2 regions of the Huintestinicola butyrica genome follow, and region 2 is predicted to be linked to the other one. Evidence: predicted binding sites of a transcription regulator. Region 2 holds the regulator's gene; the other holds the start of a gene.
What was found. The regulator Rex, encoded in region 2, represses fermentation and respiration genes when NADH is low (regulators of the CRP and FNR family bind a similar motif). The targets are predictions, from matches to a motif close to ATTGTTAANNNNTTAACAAT.
Positions count from the first base shown of each region.

Region 1: gap (type I glyceraldehyde-3-phosphate dehydrogenase) is a predicted target of Rex. The motif match lies at 4,978-4,997, and genes of this name have one in related genera.

Region 1 is NZ_JAOQKB010000001.1:271,422-278,793, forward strand. Features, by position in the region: gene OCV68_RS01240 (hypothetical protein) at 1-96, opposite strand, end outside; gene OCV68_RS01245 (SHOCT domain-containing protein) at 207-1,250, opposite strand; gene OCV68_RS01250 (ABC transporter ATP-binding protein) at 1,479-2,147, opposite strand; gene OCV68_RS01255 (amino acid ABC transporter ATP-binding protein) at 2,163-2,927, opposite strand; gene OCV68_RS01260 (amino acid ABC transporter permease) at 2,944-3,648, opposite strand; gene gap (type I glyceraldehyde-3-phosphate dehydrogenase) at 3,848-4,921, opposite strand; gene OCV68_RS01270 (hypothetical protein) at 5,338-6,369, shown strand; gene OCV68_RS01275 (hypothetical protein) at 6,386-7,114, shown strand; gene asnB (asparagine synthase (glutamine-hydrolyzing)) at 7,173-7,372, opposite strand, start outside.
Region 2 is NZ_JAOQKB010000003.1:47,284-54,655, reverse strand. Features, by position in the region: tRNA gene OCV68_RS04390 (tRNA-His) at 2-78, opposite strand; tRNA gene OCV68_RS04385 (tRNA-Arg) at 209-285, opposite strand; tRNA gene OCV68_RS04380 (tRNA-Gly) at 291-364, opposite strand; gene OCV68_RS04375 (aconitate hydratase) at 617-2,554, shown strand; gene OCV68_RS04370 (hypothetical protein) at 2,589-2,819, shown strand; gene OCV68_RS04365 (NADP-dependent isocitrate dehydrogenase) at 3,018-4,232, shown strand; gene OCV68_RS04360 (redox-sensing transcriptional repressor Rex) at 4,527-5,159, shown strand; gene OCV68_RS04355 (hypothetical protein) at 5,307-6,281, shown strand; gene OCV68_RS04350 (AAA family ATPase) at 6,351-7,304, shown strand.

The DNA.
Region 1 (7,372 bases), on a different contig from region 2:
TATGGTGATATCGAAAATGCCGCTGCCGTTTCTTCTTATGGCTGCTGCCGCAAACTCAGCGTCATCGACGGAATAAAATCTTGCTGTAATTTTCATGTGTTTTCTCCTTTGAACATTTCTTTATAACAAAGTATGCCCGATTTTTCAGGAAAAACACATAAAAAATCCCCTCTCGGTTATGTGCCGAAAGGGGGATATCGTTATTATCAGTAAAGCTCGGAAACCAGCTTTTTCTTCTGTGCCGCATATTCTTCTGCGGTTATCTTGCCCTCGTCCTTGAGAGCCTTGAGCTTTCTAACCTCTGTTTCAAAGTCGGAAAGTGCAGAGGGCCTTCCGTTGGGATTTACCCTTGGAGCTGCTGTAACAGCAGGCTGTATGGGCTTTTCCTCAACAGGAGCAGCAGGCTCGGGCTGAACTGTAGCCTGAACAGGCTTTACTTCCTGAATGGGAACCTCTTCCTTTACAGGTGCAGGCTCTGCAGCAGGAACAGAAGCGGGGGCAGGTGCGGGAACGGCTTCTGCCTTGTCGGGGATAGAATCAAGGTCAAGAGCGGGCTTCTTGGGAGCTGCTTCCTTTGCTGGAGTGCTTGAAATAACCTTTTCAAAGCTTTCAAGAGCCTTCATGGACTCAGCTATTTCATTGTTAAGATCTTCAACGTTCTTTTTGTCTGCCTTTTCGGGAGCAGGTGTGGGAACGGGCGCAGGTGTTGGAATATTGACTGCCTTTACAGGCTCGGGATCGGGAAGCTTCTCAACAGCCGAAAGGGGAGGGATAGCGGCATTTACTTTGATAGCTGCCTGCTCTTCCTTGCGCTTTTCTTCGATCTCACGGAGCTTTCTCTGCTTTTCTCTTTCGAGAGCGGCATTGACCTTTTCCATGTGTGCAGCCTGAACTTCCTTTATCTGGCTTACGATGGAAGCTACGTTGTCGAGGCAGGGAACTATTATTCTCTTGCGGTGAACAACGCCCTTAACATCGGTATCGCACTGGATAAAGAGGGGGCTTGACTTGGCATTTTCGTTGATATATACCTTTGTGATCTCTTCCAGGGGGCACACGAACCTTGAATAAACGGGATCGCCTTCCTTGGTGCCCTGCTGCTCCATAATATACGCCTGTCCGAAAAGATGAGCTACCGTGATCGTCAAATAAACCTCCTGTGGCTTTGCAAAGGAGGATTCCTTGAACATTGCTTCATATGCGGCTATTTTCTTTTCACTGTAAACGCTGGAATTTGACTGGCTGCTCATTCTCATTACTCCATTTCCTTAAAGATGATTTACTGACGCGGGCTTTGGGTGTTTCGTACTGATTTGTCTAAAGTCTGCGATATACTTCTGTAATATTATACCATAAAAAACTTTTTGTGTCAAATAAAATTTAAAATTTGAACGCAAAAATAGTTACACAATATTATGCAGTATGCACAATATTGTGTGTAAGAATTAGAATAAATTGTGTTATTGTCAAGCAGACTGTTAATTTATTTTTCCGTCCTTTATGGTGATGATCCTGTCCGCTTTTTCAGCCACGTTCATGTCGTGGGTGATAAGGATAAGGGTCTGGTCATATTTTTTTATGGTGGTTTTAAGGAGGGAGAGTATCTCGTTTCCCGAAGCGGAGTCCAGATTTCCCGTAGGCTCGTCGGCGAGGATTACAGCAGGCTTGGAAATCATTGCACGGGCAATAGCAACTCTCTGCTGCTGACCGCCAGACAGCTGGTGAGGGTAATGGGAAAGCCTGTCTGCGATGCCCATTGTCTCTGCAATTTCGTTCAGATATGCTTCATCGGCTTTTTGACCGTCCAGCGACAGGGGGATAAGTATATTTTCCTTTGCGGTCATTACGGGCAGGAGATTGAAGAACTGGAACACAAAGCCTGCTTTGCGGCGGCGGTACTGTGCCAGTGCGTCGTCGTTCATGGAAAAAACGTCCTCGCCGTCAACTGTGAGAGTGCCCGAATCGGGATAATCCATTGCGCCCAGCATATGGAGAAGTGTGGATTTTCCGCTTCCGCTCTGTCCCACAATGGCAACAAATTCGCCCTTGGAGACCTCAAGGCTCACGTCGTCAAGCGCTTTCACGGCTGTTTCTCCGCTGCCGTAGGTCTTGACAAGGTGCTCGGCTTTAAGAATAATGTCGCTCATAAATATCTCCTTTCATCAGCTGTTGTTATATCTCTGGAGGAACTGGCGTGTTCTTTCGTTCTGCGACTGCTCGAAAACCTCCTCGGGAGTGCCGTTTTCGATGATAACACCGCCGTCCATGAAAATTACTCTGTCCGATACCTGCTTTGCAAATGCCATTTCATGGGTAACGATGACCATGGTCATCTGCTCCTCCGCCAGACTGCGGATAACTTTCAGAATTTCGCCCGTAAGCTCGGGGTCAAGGGCAGAGGTAGGCTCGTCAAAGAAAAGCATTTCGGGATTAAGAGCCAGCGCTCTTGCAATGGAGACACGCTGCTGCTGACCGCCAGAAAGATTGCAGGGATATTCATGCGCCTTGGATTCCAGACCCATTTTGCCCAGCAGCTCCATAGCGGTAGCCTCCGCTTCCGCACGGCTCTTGCCCAGAACGCACATAGGCGCTTCCGTGATGTTTCTCAGCACGGAAAAGTGTGGGAAAAGGTTGAAGTTCTGGAAAACCAGACCTATTTTCAGACGCACATCTCTCAGCGTCTTGGGATTTGCATAGACTGCCTTGCCGTTTTCATCGGCGGTCATCATGGAGATGCCGCAGATATCTATAGTGCCGCCGTCAGCCTTTTCAAGCTGGTTCACGCACCTGAGAAGAGTGGATTTTCCGCTTCCCGAGGGGCCTATGATGGAAACAGCCTGTCCCTTTTCAACGGTAAAGGAGATGTCTTTCAGTACCTCCAGCTTTCCGAAGCTTTTGGACAGATTTTTTATTTCAAGCATTGCCATAAAAATTTGCCCTTTCTTATTTATAGTAGCTGAGCTTCTTCTCTATGAGAGAGAACACAAAGGTAAGTATCATAGCCATTGCAAAGTAGAAAACGCCTGCGATTATCAGGGGGATAAGTGAGCTGTAAAGCTGCATCTGCTGACGTGCTTTCAGGGTTATCTCGGCATATGCAACGACGTTTGCGATGGAGGTATCCTTTACCAGTGTGATTATCTCGTTGGAGGAGGCGGGAACTATTCTTTTTATTACCTGCGGGAGGATTATCCTGAAAAATGTTTGTGACTTGGTAAAGCCCAGTGCTGCCGCCGCTTCATACTGTCCCTTTGGTATGGACTCGATGCCGCCTCTGAATATCTCCGCAAAATAAGCCGCATAGTTCAGCGAGAATGCGGTAAGCACGGCGTAGAACATATAATTCTCGCTCCTGATATTTATCATATCAAGTGCAGATGTCATAAAGGCGGGCAGACCCTGAGCCAGTTTAAGGTAGGGGATTATGTAGTACACCGCAATTACCTGGAGCATAAGGGGAGTGCCTCTCATAACGAGGATATATATGTTGGTAAGCCACGATATGGGCTTGAAACTGCACATTTTCAGCATTGCTGCTATCATTCCGAGAGGTATGGAGAAAAGTAGCGTAAAGCCGAATATCTTAACGGTAGGAACAAGATAATCCAGCAGTATCTTAGTGACGCTGAGAATTTCATCGGTTGTCATCTGTGAAATCAATCCTTTCGGCACGGCACTTTACCGCACTGACACATTATTACATAATATATATTATATCAGATATTTCAGCATATTGCAAGATAAAATTTTAAGTCATTATCTTAGTCAATATTCACATCAGGCACAAAAAAGAGGCGCAAAAAAAGGCTGCCGCATAAGCGACAGCCTTAGTGTCAGTAAGAGGAAATTACTTGCTGAGTTCAGCGAAGTACTTGATAGTTCTTACCATCTGAGATGTGTAAGAGTTCTCGTTATCGTACCAAGAAACTACCTGTACCTGGTAAGTATCGTCATCGATCTTGGAAACCATGGTCTGAGTAGCATCGAAGAGAGAACCATATCTCATACCGATGATATCGGAAGAAACGATCTGCTCCTCGTTGTAGCCGAAGGACTCAGTAGCAGCAGCCTTCATTGCAGCGTTGATGCCTTCCTTGGTGATGTCCTTGCCCTTAACAACAGCAGTAAGGATAGTTGTGGAACCTGTAGGAGTAGGAACTCTCTGTGCAGAACCGATGAGCTTGCCGTTGAGCTCAGGGATTACGAGGCCGATTGCCTTTGCAGCACCGGTGGAGTTAGGAACGATATTAGCAGCACCTGCTCTTGCTCTTCTGAGGTCACCCTTTCTGTGAGGACCATCGAGGATCATCTGGTCGCCGGTGTAAGCGTGGATTGTGCTCATGATACCGGAAGCGATGGGAGCGTAGTCGTTAAGAGCCTTAGCCATAGGAGCGAGGCAGTTAGTGGTGCAGGATGCAGCGGAAATGATGGTGTCATCCTTAGTAAGAGTCTTGTGGTTTACATTGTAAACGATAGTGGGGAGGTCATTGCCTGCGGGAGCAGAGATAACAACCTTCTTAGCGCCGGCGTCGATGTGAGCCTGGGACTTAGCCTTGGATACATAGAAACCTGTGCACTCGAGAACAACGTCAACACCGAGCTCACCCCAAGGAAGATCAGCAGCGTTGGGCTTAGCGTAGATGGTGATCTCCTTGCCGTCAACGATGATAGCACCGGGAGTTACAACGGTCTTGCCATCTTCAGCATATACAGCGGGCTTAACATCAACAGTGTGAAGGTTCTCGCCGATTCTGCCGCAGTAGCCGCCCTGAGCGGTATCATACTTGAGAAGGTGAGCGAGCATCTCAGGCTTGGTAAGGTCGTTGATAGCTACTACCTCATAGCCCTCTGCACCGAACATCTGACGGAATGCGAGACGGCCGATACGGCCGAAACCGTTGATTGCAACTTTTACTGACATGATAAAATTCCTCCTAAAGAATTATTTATCTTCTGCGGATAGATCCGCAAGCCCTGCCTGTGAAAAAATTAACAAACAGAGCGGCGCTTACTTTCGTAACGCCCTACATATAATATAATATACTATTTTATCCGTTTTGGCAAGTGTTTTTTCAAAAAAAATTCCAAGAACGTGAAAAATTTTTTCTGAAATGAGCAAGGCGGCAGATAAGTGCTGTCAAACGTCAAAATGACCTTTGCCTGCCGATTTGCCTCACTCTGTATCATCATATTCCGTACACCTTTTATACACAAAAGCTTTTTTATTTACAAATATGTAAAATAAAGTTTCTGATTATGTATAGGTTTTTGCTCGGCGATGTGATATACTTTTTAATGAGTTTATGCGTGATGATAAGGCATAAAGGGGGGCGGCAGATGCAGTGCACACAACAGCTGACAGACGAAATTCAGCGTATATTCCATAATTCACCCATGGCAGCGGCTGTTGTCGGCGAGGGCGGAACGGTCATTTACCGCAATCCTGCCTGTGAAAGTCTCTGTCCCGATATGGATTTTGCCTGTGTTAAAACGGGCGTTTCCTGCGAGATGTATGCTTCATGCGGAAGCAGGACATTTATGCTGAGCATCGCTCCCGTTTCCGACAGCATATCTCTTGTGAACATCACCCCTGCTGCTCTTGATGAGACTGTGTTCAACGGCATTGCCGCTACGATAAGAAAGACTGCTTCATCGACAGCCGAGGCTCTTGACGATCTGTCCGATAAGATATCCGATGAGGGCATGATGAAAAAGCTTGACATCATCGACGGCAATATGCTTACCGCCTGCTCCGAGCTGCTTGTGCCTGAGGTAATCAGCAGCATGAGGCTGCCCGATGTGCATGGCTCAGGTGTCATCAGTATTTCCGAAACGGTCATCAGGTTTATGGAAGAGCTTTCATATATCATCGCTTCGGAGAACATAAGCGTCGTTACTCTTGATAAAATAAAGCCCGGGCTTACCGCCCGAATGAATAAAGACGCTCTCAGGCTCCTTATGATGGAATTTATTTCAGGCTGTCTGGACGGCGAGTTTGATATCCACGGCATAACCCCGTCACTCAGAAGAGCTGACGGAGATAAGATACTGCTGGAGCTTTCCTGCGGCTATCTGGGACGGTTTGAAAATAAAGTCCCAAAGTCCAGAGCTGCAAGGCAGAAGGGCGAATATGATCCAGCCCGTATGCTCCGTGAGGAGATGGAAAGAATATACGGCTGCCATATAAGCTGCAGGCACAATGACATGGTAAGCACATTGTCAGTGGAAATGCGCTTTGAGGAAGCGGAAAGCGGCGAAACTCTTGGTAACAGAATGTCACATTACGTCGCTCCCAACCGATATACAGATGTTTCACTGTACTGCGCAAGGTACGGTATGAATCACAGATACAGAAATGAGAAATTTTGAAAGGATAGTTGAAAAAATGAGATCAGCAAAGAAGATAATTGCGGCGGTTTTCGCCCTTGGCATACTTATGACAGGCTGCGGAAAGCAGGAGACAGGCGACCAGATCGTTACCACAGCGGCAACTCCCGCATTTTCGGTAACATCGGCAGGCGAGACCCTGGCAGATGCTGAGGCAGACCCTGAGGACACTGTGAGCATCTACACAGGCAAGACCGTTGAGAATGAAGCAGACCTTGCAATATACAAATTCAACAGCACTCTTCCCGACGGCTATGAGACCAAAATAGACAACTCCGAGGGCAAGATGTACGCATCTCCCAACGGTTCCATAATCGTAAAGGCTCAGAACTACAAGGAAGAATTTCAGGAGCTTTCCGTTTTCGCAGATCAGGGCTGTGCTTCTATCAAGCTCAACAATATGATGTATCAGGCGGATACGAATTTCTCCGATCCTCAGAACACCACAGTTGCAGGCTTTGATGCAATAAGATATGATTACACCGTTACCTCCTACATTTACGAGTATGAGACTGATTCCGCAGGCGCTCAGGTAACAGGCGACGACGGCAATCCCATAATCACCGACCAAAAGGACGTGCTGGGCGAGTATGTTAACCGTGTATATTACTTCTATTCCGATGAGGACGTTTTCTATGTTATCTGCGAGTCCAGAAAGGAAAACTCCGAAGCTGCCGCAAAAGAATTTGACGAGTTCATTTCCGGCGTGACTATCACAAAGAAGTAATTTCTGTCATAAAAAGAAAAAGCTGATACCGTGAAAACTTTCGGTATCAGCTTTATTTTTATGCGTTTTCGCCGAAGTAAACCTCGTACCACTGTAAGAAGATGAAAACAGTCCATATCTTGCGGCTGTTGTCGTATTTTTCGGCTCTGTGGTCGTCAAGGAGCTTAACCAGCATGGGGGTGTTGAAGAACTTCTCGGCATTTGCGGAGGTAAAAGCGTCCTTTACGATGTTGTAGTATTTATCCTCCCTGAGCCATA
Region 2 (7,372 bases):
GTGGGGTGGGAGATGGGATTCGAACCCACGATCTTCGGGACCACAATCCGACGCTTTAACCAGCTAAGCTACACCCACCATATTTATGTAACGTTCTTACGGAGCGTTACAATATAAATACGCTCCCGAACGCAGAAGCATGGGAGCAAGACCGACAGGGATTCTAAGGAATCTGACTGCCGCAAAAGGCTTTCGCCTAAGAAAAAATTGGCGCGTCTTACTGGATTCGAACCAGTGGCTTACTGCTTAGAAGGCAGTTACTCTATCCAGCTGAGTTAAAGACGCATATCTGGAGCGGGTGATGGGAATCGAACCCACGCGACCAGCTTGGAAGGCTGGAGTTCTACCATTGAACTACACCCGCATTCACTGATCGTTCTTGCAAACCGTTCAAGTGACGATTTATATTATAGCACGGTATCTTGCTGTTGTCAATACTTCTGGAAATAAAAAATCTTATATTTTGAATATGGGTTTTTGTGCAAAATATGCAACTTTGCCTCCGGAGCACGCAAAATCCGCCTCTTTACGCAATTTTACATTGACAATTTCATCTGATTAAAGTATAATGTATTATGAGATATTCTCTTAATTACCGCAGGAAGGATTGAAATATATGGGACTTACTTTAACTGAAAAGATACTCAAGGCTCATGTCGTTGACGGCGAATTTGTCAAGGGCAATGAGATCGGCATCAGGATCGACCAGACCCTTACACAGGACGCTACAGGCACTATGGCTTACCTCGAATTTGAGGCTATGGGTGTGCCCAGAGTAAAGACAGAGCGTTCAGTTGCTTATATCGACCACAACACCCTCCAGTCAGGCTTTGAAAATGCGGACGACCACCGCTTCATCGGCTCCGTTGCCAAGAAGCATGGCATTTACTTCTCCCGTCCCGGCAACGGTATCTGCCACCAGGTACATCTTGAAAGATTCGGCGCTCCCGGCAAGACCCTCATCGGTTCCGACAGCCATACCCCCACAGGCGGCGGTATCGGTATGATCGCTATCGGCGCAGGCGGACTTGACGTTGCGGTTGCAATGGGCGGCGGCGCATATTATATTACATACCCCAAGGTAGTAAAGGTAGAGCTTACAGGCAAGCTTTCTCCCTGGGTATCCGCAAAGGACGTTATCCTTGAAGTCCTCAAGCGCCTTTCCGTTAAGGGCGGCGTAGGCAAGGTCATCGAGTACTGCGGCGAGGGCGTAAAGACACTTTCCGTTCCCGAGAGAGCTACCATCACCAACATGGGCGCTGAGCTTGGCGCTACTACTTCTATCTTCCCCTCCGACGAGACCACAAGAGAGTTCCTGAAGGCTCAGGGCAGAGAGGACGTTTATGTTCCCCTTTCCGCTGACCCCGACGCTGTTTATGACGAGCTTGTTGAGATCGACCTTTCCAAGCTTGTTCCTCTTGCTGCTTGTCCCCATTCTCCCGATAATGTCAAGTCTGTCGAAGAGCTTAGCGGCATGAAGATAGATCAGGTCTGCATCGGTTCATGTACAAACAGCTCACTTATGGATATGATGAAGGTGGCTCACATCTTAAAGGGCAAGACCGTTAACCCCGATGTTTCCCTCTCCATCGCCCCCGGCTCCAAGCAGGTGCTCAATATGCTGGCAAAGAACGGCGCTCTTGCTGTTATGATCGACGCAGGCGCACGTATCCTTGAATCTGCCTGCGGTCCCTGCATCGGTATGGGTCAGTCACCTAACTCCAAGGGTGTATCCCTCAGAACCTTCAACCGTAACTTTGAGGGCAGAAGCGGTACAAGAGACGCTCAGGTTTATCTGGTTTCTCCCGAAACTGCTGCAATTTCCGCTCTCACAGGCGTATTCACCGACCCCAGAACTATCGACAGCGAGTTCAAGTTCGAGATGCCCACTCATTTCGATATCAACGACAATATGATCGTTCCCCCCGCTTCCGAGGCTGAGATGGATTCCGTAACTATCCTCAGAGGCCCCAACATCAAGCCTTTCCCCGAGACTGCACCTCTTGCGGAGACCATTGACTGCGGCTGCTCCCTCAAGGTCGGCGACAACATTACCACAGACCATATCATGCCCGCAGGCGCAAAGATACTTCCTCTTCGTTCCAATATCCCCGCTATCTCCAACTTCTGCTTCACTGTATGCGATGAGAAGTTCCCCGAGAGAGCAAAGTCCATGGGCAAGAGCATTATCGTAGGCGGTTCCAACTACGGACAGGGCTCCTCCCGTGAGCACGCAGCCCTTGCACCTCTGTACCTTGGCGTAAAGGCAGTTCTGGTAAAGAGCTTTGCACGTATCCACAGAGCAAACCTTATCAATGCAGGCATTCTGCCCCTCACATTCGTGAACGAGGCTGATTATGACAATATTGCTCAGGGCGACGAGCTTGTTCTTGCTGATGTAAGAAAGGCTGTTTCCGAGGGCAAGACCCAGCTTACCGTTGTTAACAAGACAAACGGCAAGGAGATCCCCGTTCTCTGCGAGCTTTCCGGCAGAACCAAGGACATTATCCTTGCAGGCGGTCTGCTTGACTACACAAGAGAATCCTTAAAGTAATACCGATACGGGACACGCATACGGAGGAATGACAGTGGACAGCTTTTTATACTTTATCCGAAGAACGGGCGGCAGTCATAAGGGCTTCGACACGCCTGCCGGAACGGCTGCATTTATTGCTGTACTGGTGGTCGGCATTGTGGCGGATAGCGTGCTGAAAAGCAAATTCCCACAAATGGAAAAGGAAAAGAGAAGCTCCATAGCAGTCGTTTCCTCATGTGCAGTCGGTACTGTGGTCTATATGATCGCAAGAGCAGGCTTATAAAGCTGCACGGCAATAATACTGATCCTCAATCAACCTATAGACAAATCCTCGGCTGAAATAAGCCCATTCTTCGTCAAGCTCCCTTGCCGGGCGACAAGCCCGCCCGCAGTCGCTTTCCCAGACTGGCCTTATTTCATCTGTCGGCTTTGTCTATAGAACGATTAAAGATTAGTATAAAATTTCAGGAGGTAAGATAAAATGGCAGATAAAATTCAGATGAAAACACCTCTCGTCGAGATGGACGGAGATGAAATGACCAGAGTTATCTGGAAGATGATCAAGGATATCCTTATCACCCCTTACGTTGACCTCAAGACCGAATACTATGACCTTGGACTTGAGCACAGAAACGAGACTGACGACCAGGTAACTATCGACTCCGCAGAGGCTACAAAGAAGTACGGCGTTGCTGTAAAGTGCGCAACCATCACCCCCAATGCCGCAAGAATGACCGAGTACAACCTGAAGGAAATGTGGAAGTCCCCCAACGGCACTATCCGTGCTATCCTTGACGGTACCGTTTTCCGTACACCTATCATCGTAAAGGGCATCACTCCCTATATCCCCACATGGACAAAGCCTATCACCATTGCCCGTCACGCTTACGGCGATGTTTACAAGAACACCGAGATGCAGGTGGAGCAGGGCTCCAAGTGCGAGCTGGTATGCACCGACAAGGACGGCAAGGAAACACGCTCCCTTATCTATGATTTCAAGGACAGCGCAGGCATTATCCAGGGACTTCACAACAAGGACAAGTCCATTGAGAGCTTTGCAAGAAGCTGCTTCAACTTCGCTCTCGATACCAAGCAGGACGTATGGTTCGCTACCAAGGACACCATTTCCAAGAAGTATGACCACCGTTTCAAGGATATCTTCGCTGAGATCTACGAGAAGGACTACAAGGAGAAGTTTGAAGCCGCAGGCATCGAATATTTCTACACCCTTATCGACGACGCTGTAGCAAGAGTTATCCGTTCCAACGGCGGATACATCTGGGCTTGCAAGAACTACGACGGCGACGTTATGTCCGACATGGTTGCTACCGCTTACGGAAGCCTTGCAATGATGACCTCCGTTCTCGTATCTCCCGACGGAGTATATGAGTATGAGGCTGCTCACGGAACCGTTCAGCGTCACTACTACAAGTACCTCAAGGGCGAAAGCACCTCCACAAACTCCGTTGCAACTCTGTTTGCATGGACAGGCGCATTCCGCAAGAGAGGCGAGATGGACAACCTTCCCGAGCTTATCCACTATGCTGATGCTCTGGAAAAGGCTACTGTCAGAACCATTGAAGAGGGCGTTATGACAGGCGACCTGGCTGCTCTTTCCTCTATCGAGAACAAGAAGAAGGTAGATACCGAGACCTTCCTCAAGGAGATCGAAAAGAGACTCAGAGAAGAGCTTTGATAATAAAGCAATGCTTATTGTCTTGATAAATGCTGGTTTGTAAAAAGCTGCACAAATAAAAACAAGGCAAAAGTTTAGTCCACCTTTACAAAGGTGGCAGGGGCCAAGGGGGCGGCGCCCCTTTTTATTCAAGAAAACGGAGCAAAGGGTGAGAAATGCGGCAGCATTTCGAGGGGAGGCGAACACGACCGCCTCCCCTTTTTACGGTTCCGTATAATCTAAAATCCATAAACGTTCCACCGGAACGTTTATGACAAAACACTCTCACGCTGATAATATACCAAGGAGAACGGCATGGCAAAGAAAGATGAGATCTCTGCGACCGTGATAAAGCGTCTGCCAAGATATTACCGCTTTATAGGCGAGCTTATAAAGCAGGGAACGGTGAGAGCTTCCTCGGCGGAGCTTGCAAAGGAAATGTCCCTTACCGCTTCCCAGATAAGGCAGGACCTTAACTGCTTCGGCGGTTTCGGTCAGCAGGGCTACGGCTACAATCTGGCGGAGCTTCGGACGCAGATAGGCAAGATACTGGGACTTGACCGCAGGAAAGAGGTCATCCTCATAGGTGCGGGAAACCTGGGCAGGGCGCTTGCCATTCACATAAATTTCGAGAAATACGGCATGGAGCTGTGCGGCATTTTCGACACGGACGAAAACAAGATAGGCATGACTGTTGGCGGCATAAAGATAAGCAGTATGGACAGCGTGTCGGATTTTACCGCAGTTATGCGCCCCGAGATAGCCGTGCTGTGCATTCCCAAGTCTGCAGCGGCTGAGTGCGCCGACCTGCTGGTGGAGTGCGGCATAAAGGCTTTCTGGAATTTCTCTCACCTTGACCTGACCGAAAGATACAAGGATATTGTGGTTGAAAACGTTCATCTGGGCGACAGCCTTATGCTTTTATCCTACGGACTTACCAATTTATGAGAATAGTTTTAGTGCAAAATACAATATTTTTGGGTTTACCATTGATTTTTTGTTGATTGTGTGATATACTTATATGGCAAGGTTTATTTTGTAAATTTACCGCAGACGGCGGCAGTTGTCCCGTGGTGCGGATATGGAGGAAATATAATGCCATACCCTATTATTACCCCTGCGTTCTATGCAGACCTTTCTGACAAGACTAACCCTGAAAATGAGGGTGTTGTTTATAATGTTCTCGTAACTCCTTCGTCCATCGAATACGTATTCCCCCTTAATCAGGACAGAGTTATCAAGACTCTTATGAACACTCCCGACGTGCTTCAGTATAAAATGACAAGCCTCAAGCCCGAGCATGAGGCTGAGTATGAGAAAAAGGGTCAGGAAATGATAAAGCAGAACCCTGTTCTCCAGAACTACTGGATCCTCAAGACCCTTACCATGAACATTCTCCAGAACAGAAACTACGTTTTCGAGAAGAGAATGCTTCTCCTTAACTTTGCTTACAAGACCGTTCAGGGCATGATGGACAAGTCCAAGGGTCATCTTATCCCCGCATTTGTGGGCGAGTTCCTTAAAACGCCGGAGCATGACGAGGTAATAAAGTACTTCGAGTCTGTAAAGCCCAACTTTGCTTACAGCCTTTGCGACGGCCTTTCCTTCCTGCGCACAATGCCCTCCAACGAGGCACTTGACAAGGTCCGCTTCACCGTTTTCAAGAACGTGGGCTGCGACCAGAGCATGAGAGACTTCAAGTTCGATGAAAGCAAGTATATTCCCATGAAGAAGGCTTATTATGAGGACTTCCTCAAGGGCAGAGAGCATTACATCGAGCACATAATGGTAAATTACGTATGGACATATTGTATGCCTTACGCTGACTTCTCCATTCCTCTGTGGGATAACTTCGTATTCTTCAACACACTCTTCAACACCATCAAGGTAATGCTTACCTGCTATACCTTTGACAGAGAGGACAAGGACGAGGCGTTCCTTACCGCAATAAAGGCGTTTGACACCTCTCTCAGAGAGATCAAGGGCAACGTGGTAAAGAGAATAGTTGACGCAAACGTCAAGGAAGGTCTTGCAACAAACGGCGATATGGCAATACTCGCAATGAGCTGATTTGCTGATCAAATAATTATCATGCGGCGGGGCACAGCTTCGCCGCATATTTTTACGGAGGACTTTTGCATGGAAATTGACAAGCGGCTGATAGTTTTGTTGAAAAGGTCGGCGGACGAGATAAAAAAGACCGTTATCGGCAAGGACGATATCATTATAAAAATACTGATGACAGCCTGTGCAGGCGGACATATCCTGCTGGAGGATATCCCCGGCGTGGGAAAGACCACTATGGCTGTGGCTTTCTCAAAGGCACTGTCGCTGAAATACAACAGAATGCAGTTTACCTCCGATGTTATGCCTGCGGACGTTACGGGCTTTTATATGCCCAACCGTGCCACGGGCGAGTTTGATTTCAAGCCCGGTGCGGTGTTCTGCAACCTGTTCCTGGCGGACGAGATAAACCGAACCTCCAGCAAGACCCAGTCTGCCCTTCTTGAAGCTATGGAGGAGGGGGCTGTTACCGTGGACAGCGTTACAAGAAAGCTGCCCGACCCCTTTATCGTCCTTGCGACACAGAACCCCTCAGGCTCTGCGGGAACACAGCTGCTCCCCGAATCCCAGCTTGACCGCTTTATGATAAGGCTTTCCATGGGCTATCCCACTGTAGGCGAGGAAACTGAGATATTAAAGGCAAAGTCATCCAAAAAGGCTGCTCCCCGGGTTGAACCCATAATGACGGCGCAGGACCTTATCGAGATAAGAGGCGCTGCCGAGGATGTTTTTGTAAGCGACGAGATATATGACTATATCGCAAGGCTTTCGGGGGCTACCCGCTCCGACAGGCGGCTGGAGCTTGGCGTCAGCACAAGAGGCTCGCTGGCGGCTGCGGCAATGGCAAAGTGCGCCGCCATGTTCAAGGGCAGGAACTTTGTTATCCCCGAGGACGTTACCTTTGTTTACACCGATGTGTGCGCCCACAGGATAATCCCCGCAAGGGTCAAGGGCAAGCTTCCCTCCGACATCGAGGTAAGGGACATTCTCTGCGACATTTGCAGAGGGGTAACTCCGCCGAAAATATGATCAGTACGAGATACCCACCGCCGGTAATTTGCATTTTTTTGCTCGGCGTGCGGTATAAATGAAACAAA